Regions from separate parts of the Bacillus sp. D386 genome, predicted to be linked through region 1. Evidence: a T-box and tRNA genes for the amino acid it is inferred to sense, from the RefSeq annotation. Region 1 holds a T-box; the other holds one or more tRNA genes.
What was found. A T-box is a leader RNA that pairs with one kind of tRNA and senses whether it is charged. The one in region 1 lies ahead of ileS (isoleucine--tRNA ligase), so its partner is inferred to be a tRNA-Ile.
Positions count from the first base shown of each region.

Region 2: it has a tRNA-Ile gene. The T-box ahead of ileS (isoleucine--tRNA ligase) is inferred to sense a tRNA for this amino acid. The anticodon was not compared.

Region 1 covers NZ_VEMV01000001.1:437,583-445,782, forward strand. Annotated here, with positions in the region: gene FHY45_RS02090 (RluA family pseudouridine synthase) at 1-708, opposite strand, end outside; gene lspA (signal peptidase II) at 701-1,174, opposite strand; gene ileS (isoleucine--tRNA ligase) at 1,453-4,227, opposite strand; T-box leader at 4,285-4,519, opposite strand; gene FHY45_RS02105 (DivIVA domain-containing protein) at 4,579-5,091, opposite strand; gene FHY45_RS02110 (YlmH family RNA-binding protein) at 5,178-5,951, opposite strand; gene FHY45_RS02115 (YggT family protein) at 6,011-6,271, opposite strand; gene FHY45_RS02120 (cell division protein SepF) at 6,279-6,722, opposite strand; gene FHY45_RS02125 (YggS family pyridoxal phosphate-dependent enzyme) at 6,739-7,413, opposite strand; gene pgeF (peptidoglycan editing factor PgeF) at 7,418-8,200, opposite strand, start outside.
Region 2 covers NZ_VEMV01000007.1:130-8,329, forward strand. Annotated here, with positions in the region: rRNA gene rrf (5S ribosomal RNA) at 99-215, shown strand; tRNA gene FHY45_RS18675 (tRNA-Val) at 224-299, shown strand; tRNA gene FHY45_RS18680 (tRNA-Thr) at 397-472, shown strand; tRNA gene FHY45_RS18685 (tRNA-Lys) at 480-555, shown strand; tRNA gene FHY45_RS18690 (tRNA-Leu) at 566-647, shown strand; tRNA gene FHY45_RS18695 (tRNA-Gly) at 655-729, shown strand; tRNA gene FHY45_RS18700 (tRNA-Leu) at 744-829, shown strand; tRNA gene FHY45_RS18705 (tRNA-Arg) at 851-927, shown strand; tRNA gene FHY45_RS18710 (tRNA-Pro) at 936-1,012, shown strand; tRNA gene FHY45_RS18715 (tRNA-Ala) at 1,025-1,100, shown strand; tRNA gene FHY45_RS18720 (tRNA-Met) at 1,129-1,205, shown strand; tRNA gene FHY45_RS18725 (tRNA-Ile) at 1,210-1,286, shown strand; tRNA gene FHY45_RS18730 (tRNA-Ser) at 1,295-1,387, shown strand; tRNA gene FHY45_RS18735 (tRNA-Met) at 1,435-1,508, shown strand; tRNA gene FHY45_RS18740 (tRNA-Asp) at 1,514-1,590, shown strand; tRNA gene FHY45_RS18745 (tRNA-Phe) at 1,656-1,731, shown strand; tRNA gene FHY45_RS18750 (tRNA-His) at 1,755-1,830, shown strand; tRNA gene FHY45_RS18755 (tRNA-Gly) at 1,837-1,910, shown strand; tRNA gene FHY45_RS18760 (tRNA-Ile) at 1,922-1,995, shown strand; tRNA gene FHY45_RS18765 (tRNA-Asn) at 2,007-2,081, shown strand; tRNA gene FHY45_RS18770 (tRNA-Ser) at 2,087-2,177, shown strand; tRNA gene FHY45_RS18775 (tRNA-Glu) at 2,181-2,252, shown strand; gene glgB (1,4-alpha-glucan branching protein GlgB) at 3,409-5,388, shown strand; gene FHY45_RS18785 (glucose-1-phosphate adenylyltransferase) at 5,330-6,484, shown strand; gene FHY45_RS18790 (GlgC family sugar phosphate nucleotidyltransferase) at 6,507-7,535, shown strand; gene glgA (glycogen synthase GlgA) at 7,532-8,200, shown strand, end outside.

The DNA.
Region 1 (8,200 bases):
TTGATGAGTGCGTCCTGTTTCAAGCTGACATTCAATAAAAGTAAAGTCTTTAAATCTTTCCAGTACATGAAAATGTGTAACTGCATGCCTAGAATTATCGTCTGTTACTGTCATGCTTTGACGATCTCGTTTATCACGGCCTATCGGCGCATCTACCGTTCCTGCATCATGTGGAATGATACCGTGGACAAGTGCCTTATACTTCCGGGTAACTGTTTTTTCAGTTAATTGCTTTACAAGTCTCTCATGCGCATAATCATTTTTAGCGACCATGAGCAATCCTGAAGTATCCTTATCGATACGATGGACGATACCTGGACGCATCACACCATTGATCCCTGATAAATCCTTGCAATGGTACATTAAAGCATTTACAAGTGTACCTGATCCATGTCCTGCTGCCGGATGTACAACCATGCCTTTTGGTTTATTGACAACAATGACATCCGCATCCTCATAATAAATATCAAGAGGAATGTTCTCAGCTACAACATCAAGTTCCTCTGGCTCTGATGGTGTGATTTCAATAGAGTCACCAGGCTGACATTTATAATTTGCCTTTATCTGTTTGTCATTCACCAGAATATTCCCTTCTTTTATCCACTGCTGGACTTGAGAACGTGACCATTCTTCATTTAAAACGGAAAGGACTTTATCAAGCCTTTCACCTTTTTGTTCTTCTGTTACTATCAGTCTTTGACTATCCATTCTTTAGCTCCTTAGCTCTTTTTTCCTCCATAAACATAGCAATAACCAATAATCCAACTCCTATACAAAGAGCAGAATCTGCCACATTAAAGACAGGAAAACTGTATGAGAATATATACGTATGCACAAAATCAACCACTTCATTGCGGAAAATCCGATCAATAAAATTACCAATCGCTCCCCCAAGAATAAGTCCAAGGGATATCCCCGTCAACTTATCGGTACTGAATTTTCTTATGTAAAAGACAATTCCAATAATAACCACGGTTGTTACGATGTAAAAAAACCACATTTGTCCCTGAAGAATTCCCCATGCCGCCCCTCGGTTTCTGTGCGAGGTGATGTATAGAAAGTTTTCAATGATTGGTATACTCTCCCCTAAGGTCATATACTTAACGACCAACCATTTTGTAAATTGGTCAATCATGATAATGAGCAACGCAATCAAATAATACATATATAACATAAGCTTGCCCCCTGCCTGCTTAAAATGTACACACTGCTTAACAAATTGTAGCATATCTATCTAACAAATGTTTTAGAACTTTAACAAAAATACAGGCCCTTTCGAATAAATGAAAGGGCCTATAGAAGGAATAGCATCCCAGTATTTTGGACAGGTTGGTCTATCACCTCTACTGCCCACACATAAAACTTATCTAACACTTCAAATGAGAGTATGCCTCACTTTTCGCTGATTGCTTAAGCACTCAGGAAATCGGTTCTCTATCATTTTAAATAACCTTATCCGAGTTCTGGATATTCGTTATCTACCACTGTAGAGCAGCGTTCACATAAAGTTGGATGTTTCTCAATTGTACCAACCTCTTCACTAATATTCCAGCAACGTTCACAAGTTTCTCCATTTGCTTTTGTGACTAAAATTGCCGCATGCTCTAACTTAATAGCTTCTTCCGGTGCATCGTAAATGTATCCGGCAACTTCCACTGAAGAAACGATAAATAATTGTTCAAGGCTTTCTTCAATGCTTTCAAGCAAATCTTTTGTTTCTTCACTTACATACAATGCTACTTTCGCATTTAATGATTTACCAATTACTTTTGCATTTCTTGCTTCTTCAAGCGCTTTAAGGACATCATCACGCAAATTCATGAACAGATCCCATTTAGCTTTAACAGCTGTACTATTTGGATAATTTTCAACCGACGGCATATCTGTTAATTGTACGCTCTCTGCATCAGCATCATCGATAAAAGTCCAAACTTCATCAGCTGTATGCGGCAGAATAGGAGCAATCAATTTAACTAGCTTCATAACGCATTCATGCAGTACAGTTTGAATTGCACGGCGGCCATCACTGTTTTCCGCATCGCAGTATAGAATATCCTTTGCATAATCCAGATAGAAGGAACTTAAATCCTGTGTACAGAAATTATTGATACCATTATAGATATCAGCAAATTCATAATTGTCATAGGATTGTTTTACCTGATCAACCAAATCATTTAACTTAATGAGCATATATTGATCCACTTCACGAAGATTCTCGTAAGAAACAGCATCATGCTCTGCGTTAAATCCGCTCAGGTTTCCAAGCAGGAATCTGAATGTGTTACGAATTTTACGATATACTTCGGATACTTGTTTCAGGATATTATCAGAAACACGTACATCAGCCTGGTAATCGACACTCGCAACCCAAAGACGCAGAATATCTGCACCCATTTGATTGATAACTTTTAATGGGTCAATTGTGTTTCCTAGGGATTTACTCATTTTACGGCCTTCTCCATCAAGTGTAAATCCGTGGCTTAATACTTCCTTGTAAGGAGCTTTACCAGTAACAGCAACTGACGTGATCAAAGAGGAGTTAAACCATCCACGATATTGGTCTGAACCCTCGAGGTAAAGGTCAGCTGGTCTTCTCAAATCTTCTCTTGCTTCAAGAACTGATTGATGGGAGGAACCAGAATCAAACCATACGTCCATAATATCTGTTTCTTTCGTAAATAAGCCATTCGGGCTGCCTTCATGTGTAAAGCCTTCTGGGAGAAGATCTTTTGCGTCTTTCTCAAACCAAACAGTGGAACCGTATTGTCGGAATAAATCAGATACATGCTTAATCGTTTCATCTGTAATGATTGCTTCACCATTTTCTGCATAAAACACCGGAATCGGTACGCCCCATGCACGCTGACGGGAAATACACCAGTCTCCACGATCACGAATCATGTTAAATAATCTCGTTTCACCCCATGCAGGTACCCATTTAGTTTCTTTGATCTGCTGCAATAGGTCTTCACGGATATCATCAACAGAAGCAAACCATTGATCGGTTGCACGGAAAATTGTTGGCTTTTTCGTTCTCCAATCATGCGGATAAGAGTGTGTAATGAAATCAAGTTTTAACAGAGCACCGACTTCCTCGAGTTTATCCGTGATTTCTTTGTTTGCTTTATCATAGAATAATCCTTCAAATCCAGGAGCATCAGAAGTCATATGGCCTTTTCCATCCACTGGGCAGAGTACTCCAAGATTATATTTCTGACCTACGATAAAGTCATCTTCACCATGTCCTGGCGCAGTATGAACACAGCCTGTACCTGCATCAGTGGTTACATGCTCTCCTAAAATAACAAGTGAGTCACGGTCATACAATGGATGTTTAGTGACTACATATTCCAGTTCAGCACCTTTAACAGTCTTCTCAACTTCAGCATTCTCCCATCCAAGTGTTTCTTTAACGGAAGGCAATAGTGTTTCAGCCACAATATATTTTGTACCATCAACATTCACAAGTACATAATCAAGGCGTGGGTGAACAGCAATTCCAAGGTTAGCTGGAATAGTCCAAGGTGTCGTTGTCCAAATAATGAACTTCGCTCCCTCTTCCACTACTCCTTTGCCGTCCTTCACATCAAATGCAACAAAGATAGATGCTGATTTCTTGTCGTGGTATTCGATTTCCGCTTCAGCTAGTGCAGATTCACTGGAAGGAGACCAATAAACCGGTTTTAATCCTTTATAGATATAGCCTTTTTTCGCCATATCACCGAAAACTTTGATTTGCTCAGCTTCATATTCAGGTTTCAGTGTGATGTAAGGATTTTCCCAGTCCCCTCTTACACCTAAACGTTTAAATTGAGTGCGCTGCTGATCAATTTGTGTATAAGCATATTCCTCACAAAGTTTACGGAAGTCAGCGATTGTCATTTCCTTACGATTTACTTTTTTGTTTTTAGTTAGCGCTGTTTCAATTGGTAAACCATGAGTATCCCAACCTGGTACATATGGCGCATTATAACCATTCATTGATTTAAAGCGAACAATAAAATCCTTTAAGATTTTATTCATCGCATGCCCGATATGAATGTTTCCATTCGCATAAGGAGGTCCGTCATGCAGCACAAATTTAGGAAGGTCCTTTGTACGCTCCTGTACTAATTTGTAAATATTTTTTTCTTCCCAACCTGCTTGAACTTCCGGTTCTCTTTTTGGTAAATTCCCACGCATTGGAAATTCTGTTTTAGGCATCAATAATGTGTCTTTAAATTCCATTCCATTCACTCCTTAAACTTCCTCATAAATAAATACAAAAAAGCCTTTTCATCCCGGTAAAGGGACGAAAAGGCTATATTTCCGCGGTACCACCCTTTTAGAATATTGCCTGACAATATTCCTCTTGGTATTCGTAACGTGAATGACTCGCCGCTATTTACTGCCAGCCAAGCTGGGTTCAAAAGCAGACTCAGGGATGATCTTCCATCCAGATTCTTTTACCGGACTCCCACCTTCCCCGGCTCGCTACAAAAAGTATGATCTGATGTACTGTTCCCGTCTTCGTTTTAACATTTTTTGAATAGATTTGTTAAAATATTATATTCAATAACTTACGATAAAGTCAAGACCTTACATTTCTTCTTCATTCAGGTCGATATCAAATTCAGTGGCATCCACGTCATATTTAAGAAGTTTATCCCAATCTTCACTGTTTAATAAATCAAGCTGGGCTTCAACAAGCATTTTAAAACGCATTCTGAATACTTTAGATTGCTTTTTAAGGTCTTCAATTTCAATAGCAATTTTTCTTGCTTTAGATAATGCCTCATTGACAATTCGGTCAGCATTTTTTTCTGCTTCCTTCATAATCAATTTAGCCTCTTTTTGAGAATTTCGTTTGACATCTTCTCCGGCTTCCTGAGCAATGACGATTGATTTATTCAACGTTTCCTCAATGCTGGAGAAATGCTCAAGGCGTTGTTCCAACTCTTCCACTTTGGCTTCAAGATCTTTCTTATCTCGAAGGACCAACTCGTAATCTTTAATTATTTGGTCAAGAAACTCATTTACTTCATCTTCATCGTAACCGCGGAATCCTCTGCCGAATTCCTTGTTATGTATGTCTAGCGGTGATAATGGCATAGACTGCACCTCCGAATACTGATTCTTCTCTTAATTATTATACTATGCTTTCGACAGTAATGGTGATATTCCTTCTAAATTCCTGATTATTTTTGTATACCACACTTTATTTTCCATTTATCTTTCTTTGTTTTTCCTTCAATGGAAAATATCTTCATTCTTCCTATCCCACGAGTGGATAACACATCACTTTCTCTGATTTCATATGATGGATTATCGACTTGTTTCCAGTTTACCTTAACACGCCCCTGCTGTACGAGTGTTTGGCTCTTTTGCCTCGAAATATTGGCGATAGCCGACAATATCGTATCAATTCTCATGGAGGAAACTGTCACTTGGCATTCCTTCCATTGTTCCGTAACAGTCATAGCCTGATCAGCAGGTATTTCCTGAAACTTTACACCCGCATTGCCCATTTTAGATATATTCATCTCCAGATAGGATGCTACATCTTTTGCAACAACGAATTGTACTCGCTCGCCTTCAATCCATATATCACCAAATTTTTCTCTCTTTAAGCCAACAGACATTAACGTGCCAAGAATCTGCCTATGTTTCAGTGTCGTAAATTTTGCAGAATAAAATAATTCATAAATGGTCAGTTCGTAATCCTCGATTTGCGGTTCATAATAGTCCGGATAGAGGAGCGCTCTTTGCCGCTCGGCCGCTTCGCTTCCTCCAAAAAAGGAAACATGTACATCTCCATTTGTACCAATTAGCATCCTTACAATCTCTGATTCTCTGGGGTCAAGAAAATCTGTCAGTTTAGGGGCATATTGCTCCTGCACTTGATCAATCCATCCAAGCACCTGATCGATAAATTCTCTTTCTTCCTGACGAAAATGCTGATAAATATCCATTTACATCCTCCAGCTAAAATATAAAAGCTCCCTGTTTTGAAAGGGAGCTAACATTCTTCTTAAAAAATGCCTGCCAACGCGGAGATTCCTACTCGTGCCATATTTAACACAAGAATCGCTATAATTGGAGAAATATCAATCATGCCGAGCGAAGGTACAATTCTCCTGAATGGTTCCAAAAACGGCTCACATATGCGTGCTAAAAACATTCCAATTCCTGTATCCCTTGCATTTGGAAACCACGACATTAATATGTAAATAATTAAGGCCCAGGAATATATATCTACTGCTTTATAAAGTATATAAAAAAATATATCCATTATTTACTTACCACCTTATATCCTCCAGTTCATCTTCTTGAGCATATCCAGAGATGGAACCTGAAACATCAACATTATCAGGGGTACATAAGAATATATTTGACCCGATACGCTGAATATCCCCACCGATTGCATAGACTGTCCCACTTAAAAAGTCAACAATTCTTCTAGCCTGGTCTGGTGAAATCCTTTGTAAATTCACAACAACCCCACGGCGATTTTTTAAATGGTCGGCAATCTCCTGAGCATCTGCATACGCTCTTGGTTCCAGCAATACTAACTTAGAAGATTTCTGTATGCTTTGAAGACTCACTATATTTTGTTGTTTTTGCTGCTGATCATGTTTATTCACTTTTGCCGGAACTTTTTCTTCTTCAACATATTGTTCCTCATACTCATATTCTTCATCCTCGAGTGCAAAGAACGTTTTCATTTTTGATACGATTGACATCATTTACACCTCTCTTTTATTCATTCCCTACCAAGGCAGTTCCGATTCTAACCATGGTTGCACCCTCTTCAATGGCGATTTCATAGTCATTAGACATGCCCATTGAGAGTTCTGTGCATGGGGCATTGGGCAACTTCATATTTTGTATCACTACTTGCAATTCTTTGAGTTTACGGAAACAAGTACGTATTTCTTCTTCATCATCTGTGAAAGGAGCCATCGTCATAAGTCCCATTACCCTAATTTTTTCAAATTCAGCAAGCTGTTGTACAAACTCAATTGCAATCTGAGGCTGTATTCCATGTTTAGTATCTTCTCCGCTTACATTTATCTGAACAAAACAGTCAATCGGGCGCGTGGCTCTCTTTTCTATTTCTTCAGCCAATGATAAGCGATCAAGAGAATGTAGAACGTCCACACGATTTATGATCGTTTTTACCTTTCTCGTTTGAAGCGAACCGATAAAATGCCAAACTGGTCGTTCTTTTATACCCTCTTGCTTGGCTATTAATCCTTCCGAGCGGTTTTCACCAAAGTTTTTAATTCCGGCTTTATAGGCTTCTAGAGCACGTTTTGTTGAAACATATTTTGTAACAGCAATTATTTGTATATCTTGTGGATTACGACCTGCACGTTTTGCAGCACTCTCGATTTTTTCATGAATGATTTGCAGGTTTTCCGTCACTTCCAATATCCTACTCCTCCTTCCAGCCGATTAACCCCAACATTCGACCAGTTTTCCCCTCATCACGTCGGTGAGAAAAAAAGTAAGAATCATCACAACTTGTACAAAAACCAGTTGTCATAATATTCTCTGGTAAAATACCGGCTTTCTGAAGAATTAAAGCATTCGCCAGCTTTAAATCAAGCTGATATTGATTCTCCGTAATTTGATTATAAGCGGTTTTTGTCTGTTCTTCTAGTATAACCTCTAAATAGTTAATTACTTTTTTGTCGACCGTATAACAGTTTTGGCAAATAGATGGCCCTATTGCAGCATATATCTCTTCAGGCTGAACACCTTCATCCTGTCTCCAGATATCAATCATAGATGAACCTATGCCAGCAACCGTCCCCTTCCAGCCTGCATGTACAATCCCAATCAAATGATGGTTAGGCGCCATAAAATATACGGGTACACAATCTGCAAAACAAAGCGTCAATAATATTCCGCTTTCTTTTGTATATAAACCATCCGTTGCTTTTAATGCTGTTTTATAATCTATAGCACCAAGCCCGGCATGACTTTTGTCAATTTTCAAAATAGACGCTTCATGCGTCTGCTCAGCTCCAACCCATCTTTCAACAGGAAAATGGAGCTGGTCAGCTAGAATACGCCTGTTTTCTATTACTTTTCCATCTAAATCAAAGACGTGAAAAGCTGTATTCATCGACTGAAACGGAAAATCGCTGATGCCTCCGTTCTTCGTAGTAAATCCCGCCAATAAATTCGGATGCCAATCCTTCCAACCTTTTAT
Region 2 (8,200 bases), on a different contig from region 1:
CAGTTTTGAGAGAACGAAAAAAAGATAAAATTTCTTTAAAATTTCTCTTGAAAAATGTCAGAAATACGATATAATAATAAATGTCGCTGACAAAATCGTCTGGTGACGATGGCGAAGAGGCCACACCCGTTCCCATTCCGAACACGGAAGTTAAGCTCTTCAGCGCCGATGGTAGTTGGGACGCGAGTCCCTGTGAGAGTAGGACGTCGCCAGGCAATAAAATGGAGGATTAGCTCAGCTGGGAGAGCATCTGCCTTACAAGCAGAGGGTCGGCGGTTCGATCCCGTCATCCTCCACCATTATAAAATTAAAAATTACCAAAAAATACTTGGTGAAATTATAAAAAACATAAGTTATAATAATTAAGTGTCTTAGAAAAGCATTTAAATCTATTAAGCCGGTGTAGCTCAATTGGTAGAGCAACTGACTTGTAATCAGTAGGTTGGGGGTTCAAGTCCTCTTGCCGGCACCATCAGTACGAGCCATTAGCTCAGTCGGTAGAGCATCTGACTTTTAATCAGAGGGTCGAAGGTTCGAGTCCTTCATGGCTCACCATTTACAAAATGCGGGTGTGGCGGAATTGGCAGACGCACCAGACTTAGGATCTGGCGCCTTACGGCGTGGGGGTTCAAGTCCCTTCACCCGCACTTATATGCGGAAGTAGTTCAGTGGTAGAACACCACCTTGCCAAGGTGGGGGTCGCGGGTTCGAATCCCGTCTTCCGCTCCAATGCCAAGTTATATGCCGGGGTGGCGGAATTGGCAGACGCACAGGACTTAAAATCCTGCGGTAGGTGACTACCGTGCCGGTTCGAGACCGGCCCTCGGCACTAGTTTTTTGCAAAAAAAATGCGCCCGTAGCTCAATTGGATAGAGCGTTTGACTACGGATCAAAAGGTTAGGGGTTCGACTCCTCTCGGGCGCGCCATCTTTTTGCGGGAAGTAGCTCAGCTTGGTAGAGCACTTGGTTTGGGACCAAGGGGTCGCAGGTTCGAATCCTGTCTTCCCGACCATCTAAAACTTATGGGGCCTTAGCTCAGCTGGGAGAGCGCCTGCTTTGCACGCAGGAGGTCAGCGGTTCGATCCCGCTAGGCTCCACCATTATAAACTTTAATAGGATTCAATATTTGGCGGTGTAGCTCAGCTGGCTAGAGCGTACGGTTCATACCCGTAAGGTCGGGGGTTCGATCCCCTCCGCCGCTACCAAATAGGACCTTTAGCTCAGCTGGTTAGAGCAGACGGCTCATAACCGTCCGGTCGTAGGTTCGAGTCCTACAAGGTCCACCACTATATATGGAGGAATACCCAAGTCTGGCTGAAGGGACCGGTCTTGAAAACCGGGAGGCGGGTTAAACCGCGCGGGGGTTCGAATCCCTCTTCCTCCGCCATATATACCTTAAATACCTTGTAGTATATGGAAACAAATTATTATTGTCGCGGGGTGGAGCAGTCTGGTAGCTCGTCGGGCTCATAACCCGAAGGTCGCAGGTTCAAATCCTGTCCCCGCAATAAATGGTCCGGTAGTTCAGTTGGTTAGAATGCCTGCCTGTCACGCAGGAGGTCGCGGGTTCGAGTCCCGTCCGGACCGCCATTTATAAAATGTTAGCTCATCAGTAAGACATTGAGCAGCATCAGAGAAATACAAAGATACAAAACGGCTCAGTAGCTCAGTCGGTAGAGCAAAGGACTGAAAATCCTTGTGTCGGCGGTTCGATTCCGTCCTGAGCCACCATAACTTTAAAAAGACAATGCACGGCGGTTGTGGCGAAGTGGTTAACGCATCGGATTGTGGTTCCGACATTCGTGGGTTCGATTCCCATCAGCCGCCCCATAGAGTGCGGGTGTAGTTTAGTGGTAAAACCTCAGCCTTCCAAGCTGATGATGAGGGTTCGATTCCCTTCACCCGCTCCAAATTTTACTTCGGGCCTATAGCTCAGCTGGTTAGAGCGCACGCCTGATAAGCGTGAGGTCGATGGTTCGAGTCCATTTAGGCCCATATACCATTATTCCGTAGTAGCTCAGTGGTAGAGCACTCGGCTGTTAACCGAGCGGTCGTAGGTTCGAATCCTACCTGCGGAGCCATATTTGGGGAAGTACTCAAGAGGCTGAAGAGGCGCCCCTGCTAAGGGTGTAGGTCGGGTAACCGGCGCGAGGGTTCAAATCCCTCCTTCTCCGCCATTTGGCCCCTTGGTCAAGCGGTTAAGACACCGCCCTTTCACGGCGGTAACACGGGTTCGAATCCCGTAGGGGTCATAAAAACCATGTACATGATGTACATGGTTTTTTTATATATTATTTTAATAAATGAAATCTTAATAATTAAAACATAACTGCCAAAAGAGCTCAGTCCGTCAATACATTGTCTCCTAAACGCCTTATAAGAAGGCAAAGGTAAAATTCTAATAACGGTTAAAGTCTAAAATAGAACGAGAATAAAGCCGAACTGATCATCAAGTACTTTTAAGAGGAATACCAAGTAAAATTTTATGATTTCTTTAGTAAGGATTATATCAACCAAATTGAAAATCTACTTCTACCTGTAATTTGAATAGATGTGTGAGTCAATTCTTGAATTGTTTCCCCATTTGGGAATTGGGGAAATATTGCTATAAGCCCTTCTCATTTTGCCCTATACTAATTTTACTGTTCGAACCTCCACTCCACCTAAATTAAGTATTAAATTCTGCTATTAAATATGCCTCACGATAAACCTTCATATGATCCATATATCAACATAAATAAGCAATTGAAGCTCGCATAGACATCTTCTTATAGTTTTCTGAGAGGGTATCATTTATTTAAGTCTTGCTTTAATCAGTAGATCCGTGAGACAATGGAAAGTAATTGTAAAGGTTTGTATTTAAAAAATTTCACGGATAATGTTCTCTTATAGAGAATATACTAATTCTTAAATCCTCAATCGATTATAAAGAAGCCCTCAGAAGAATTAACTCAACACAATCATCCTTTCCTCGATTGTATTTCCTAAAGTTCTATGTTGAAAGATATATTATATGCCAAAGTATCTAAGTTCCCTTTTTGGTCTTGAATTATGAGAATATTTTGTTTACTATAGATAAATACTATAATAAACAAATAATTTAATATTTTCTTACACAACTTTATTAAGTAAACATTTTAATTAATTAACTCGTTTTTGAGTGGTAGACCACTTCATTGATATTTTTCTCAATATAATGAAATATTTAACATAAAAATAATAGTATTTAAGTTTCTATATACTATATTTTGGATATATTATACTGATACCTGTTAATTTATCTTACTAATTCCAAAAAGTAGTGAAAAAAAGCTTTTTAGAGCTAAATTAACAATTTTTGCATTTGATTTAGTTACAGAATAAGTAGTTTAATTAGTATATTGAGAAAATTCGAGAAAGGGTGATAATATGCCTAATGCTATCCCAACAGACTATCAGGTCCATTTGTTTCATGAAGGCTCTCTTTATGATGCATATAAACTGTTCGGTTCCCATTTGATAAAGGTAAATGATGATATACATACAAGGTTTACAGTATATGCACCAAACGCCCGTCAGATACGCTTGGTGGGTTCTTTTAATAATTGGAATGGTAACGGTTATGAATTAAAAAGAGTTTCTGAACAGGGTATTTGGACGCTTCTGGTAGATAAAAACCTGGACGGACATATATACAAATATGAAATTGAAGCAGCATCTGGAGCCATAGCTCTAAAGAGTGATCCGTATGCCTTCTATTCAGAAATAAGGCCTCATACGGCATCTGTCGTATATCCTATAGATGATTCATATAAATGGAATGATGCGTCTTGGCTTAAGAAAAAAACAAAGAAACAACAAGATGAGAACCCCATGTTTATTTATGAAATTCATGCAGGAACATGGAGAAAACATATCCAGGAAGGCCAAGTGTCTATACCGAGCGATGAATGCAAGATTGAGGAATTTTATACATACCGTGACCTGGCTGATGAACTCATCCCCTATGTAGTTGAACAGGGCTTTACACATATTGAGCTAATGCCACTAACTGAACATCCGTTCGACGGATCATGGGGCTATCAGAGTACAGGTTATTATTCACCAACAAGCCGATATGGCAGGCCTGAAGACTTGAAATATTTTATCGATCAATGTCATCAGCATAACATAGGTGTATTGCTTGATTGGGTACCTGGTCACTATTGTAAAGATGCTCATGGTTTATTTATGTTTGATGGATCACCTGTTTATGAATACTCTGATCTCAAACACAGAGAGAATCCAGTATGGGGAACAGCAAATTTTGACTTGGGCAAACCAGAAGTTCATAGTTTTTTAATATCCAACGCAAGATATTGGATGAAGTATTTTCACATAGATGGATTTAGAGTGGATGCTGTCGCAAATATCATTTATTGGCCCAATACATATAGTGGTGACGTTAATCCACATGCTATAGATTTTTTACAGAAACTTAACCAAGTTGTAAAAGAATCCGATCCTACAGTTCTTATGATGGCTGAAGACTCAACTGATTGGCCTAACGTAACTAAGCCAGCTAGTGAGGGAGGTTTAGGATTTACATATAAGTGGAATATGGGTTGGATGAACGATATTTTAGAGTACATGGAATCAGATCCGTGTTCTCGAAAGGATCTTCATAATAAAGTAACATTCTCCTTAATGTATGCTTATACGGAACGGTTTATTTTACCTTTGTCACATGATGAAGTGGTCCACGGTAAAAAATCTCTTCTTGATAAAATGCCAGGAAGCTACGAAGAAAAATTTTCTCAGTTGAAATTACTCATGGGATTTATGACAACCCACCCGGGGAAAAAATTATTATTTATGGGTGGAGAGCTGGGGATGTTCTCAGAATGGAAGGATAAAGAACAGGTTGATTGGCATCTACTAAATTATGATTCTCATCAAACATTAAATCATTTCTTTGCAGACTTACTAAAGTTTTACAAACGGTCAAAGCCGTTATATGAGTTAGATGATTATCCTGAAGGATTTGAGTGGATTGATGTTCATAACACCGATCAGTCCATATTCTCATTTATTCGTCGTGATCGAGAAGGAAATCCATTGATAGTACTGTGTAATTTCAAAAATATATCTTATGAAGAATATAAAGTTGGAGTACCTGATAAACAGGAGTACAAAGAGGTCATAAATAGTGATGCTGTCCAATATGGTGGAAGCGATCATGTTAATAAAAAGAAAATCATCGCAGAAGAAGGTTCTTTTCATGGGAGACCATATCACGTAAAGATTAAGGTACCTCCATTTGGAATTACTGTACTGCGTCCCATTAAAAAACGGAAGGAGTTAAATAAAAATGGCAAAGAAAAAAATAGTCGCAATGCTACTGGCAGGAGGACAAGGAACAAGGCTTGAGGCTTTGACAGCTGATGTTGCAAAACCGGCAGTCCCATTTGGCGGTAAATATAGAATTATAGATTTTACATTAAGTAACTGTACGAACTCTGGAATAGATACGGTAGGGGTATTAACGCAATACCAGCCGTTATTGCTTAATTCCTATCTTTCTAACGGAAGTGCCTGGGATCTCGATTTAAAAGATGGCGGAGTAACTGTATTACCTCCCTATTCTGCTTCAAAGGAAATGAGATGGTATACGGGTACAGCAAGTGCGGTTTACCAAAACTTAAACTATATCGATCAATATGATCCGGATTATGTGATTGTTCTCTCAGGAGATCACATTTACAAAATGGATTATGATAAAATGTTGAGCTTCCATGAGGAAAGAGGAGCAGATGCGACTATCTCTGTTATTCCTGTTCCTTGGGATGAAGCAAGCAGATTTGGAATCATGAACACCAGAGAAGATTATTCTGTAATGGAATTTGAAGAGAAACCGAAAAATCCGAAAAATAATTTAGCCTCTATGGGTATCTATATATTTAATCGTAAAGTTCTAAAAGACTATTTGATAAAAGATGCTAAAAATGAAGATTCAACAAGGGATTTTGGTAAGGATATCATACCTTTATTATTAAATGATGATAAAAAGGTATATGCTTATCCATTTGAAGGATATTGGAAAGATGTTGGTACACTGAAAAGTTATTGGGAAGCTAATATGGATTTACTGGATGAAGAGTGTGAATTAAATCTTTATGACTATTCATGGCGCATTTATTCAGTTAATCCGAACAGACCACCACAATATCTATCTAACAAAGCAGAGGTTAAAGAATCACTGATTAACGAAGGATGTATAGTTGAAGGTAAGGTGGAAAAATCAGTCGTTTTCTATGGAGCACAGATTGGCAAAGACGCACATGTTAAAGATTCTGTAATCATGTCAGATGCAGTTATCGGAAAGAATGTCTATATTGAAAAGGCTATTATTCCTCCAGGTGCTGTTATACCGGATAACCAGGTGATCAGACCTATTGATGATGAAGATGTTATATTGGTTAATCCTGAACTGTTAACAGAAGAAAATGTTATAAAATTATCTTGATATAGTGAAAGGCGTTGAAAATATGAGTAAATCACTATTAGGTATTATAGATGCCACGAATAGTTTTGAATCACTGGATATTTTAACAAAAAGTCGGAATGTTGCAGCATTACCAATAGCTGGTCGTTTCCGTTTAATAGATTTTATTCTTTCAAGCATGGTTAATTCGGGAATATCTAATGTAGCTGTTTATCCACAAGCACATTTCAGATCGTTAATGGACCATTTGGGAACAGGTAAGAACTGGGATTTGAATAGAAAAAGAGATGGACTATTCTTCCTCCCGGTGCCTCATACAGAAGATGTATCTGGTGAGGTTCATGCGTTTGATCACTTTGCTTATCATATGACCTATCTTGAAAGAAGTAAACAGGAGTATGTGATTGTTGCTAACAGTCAAACCGTTTGCAATATCGATTTTAATGCTGTTCTTAAATATCATATACAAAACAAATGTGATATTACGGAAATCAAAAAAGATAAAGAATCACTTGAAATGTTCATCCTTAAAAAAGAACTGCTTGTTAAATTAATTGACGAGCGGAAACAAACTGGGTACAAATGTTTAAAGGATGTTGTGGAAGATCATTATTCCGACTTCGCTATCTGTGTTTATCAGTATGAAGGTTATCTGGCGAATATCAATTCTATTAATGCCTATTTTCAATCAAGTATAGATCTTCTTAAAGAAGAAAATTGGAGTCAGTTATTCATGAAGGAATGTCCTATCTATACAAAAGTTAAGGATGAGCCGCCATCCAAGTATAGTGAGAAGTCTCATGTAAGCCAATCAATGGTTGCCAACGGCTCTATCATAAAAGGTGAAGTAGAGCACAGTATCATCTTTAGGGCCGTTAATATTGATGAAGGTACTTCCATTAAAAATTCCATTATCATGCAAAAAACAAAAATCGGTAAGAATTGCAAACTCGATTATGTAATCCTCGATAAGGATGTAGAAATTGCTGATGGAACAGTTCTGATTGGGTCTCCATTCCAACCAATTGTTATTCAAAAAGGTGTAAAACAAGGAGCGTTGATGAACTCGTGAATGTATTATTTGTAGTATCTGAATGTGTACCCTTTGCTAAATCTGGAGGGCTGGCTGACGTAGCCGGCTCTCTTCCTAAAGAATTAAAAAAGTTAGGTCATGAGGTAAGAGTGTTGCTTCCTAAGTATGGGACGATACCTACTCATTTTTTTAATTCAGCGAAAAAAATTGCTGAATTTGAAGTTCAGTTAAGCTGGAGAAGACAGTATTGCGGTATTTTTGAAGCTGAATATGATGGTGTCATTTATTACTTTATGGATAATGAATATTATTTCCATAGACCAAAACTTTATGAGCAATTTGACGATGGTGAACGTTTTGCTTATTTCTGTAAAGCGGCTGTTGAAGCACTTTATCATATTCCATTTTTACCGGATGTTATTCATACACATGATTGGCATACGGGAATGATTCCATTCTTATTGAAAACTCAGCACCAGAATACGAAATTAGCAAACATCAAAAATATATTTACAATTCATAATTTGCAATTCCAAGGCATTTATGGAAAAAGTTTTCTTGATGATGTACTGGGGATTCATGATGACTACTTTAACCAGTTGGAATTTGACGGGAACGTCAACTTTATGAAATCAGCACTGGTTTATGCAGATGCAATAACTACTGTCAGCCCTACTTATAAAGAGGAGATTAAAACTGACTAT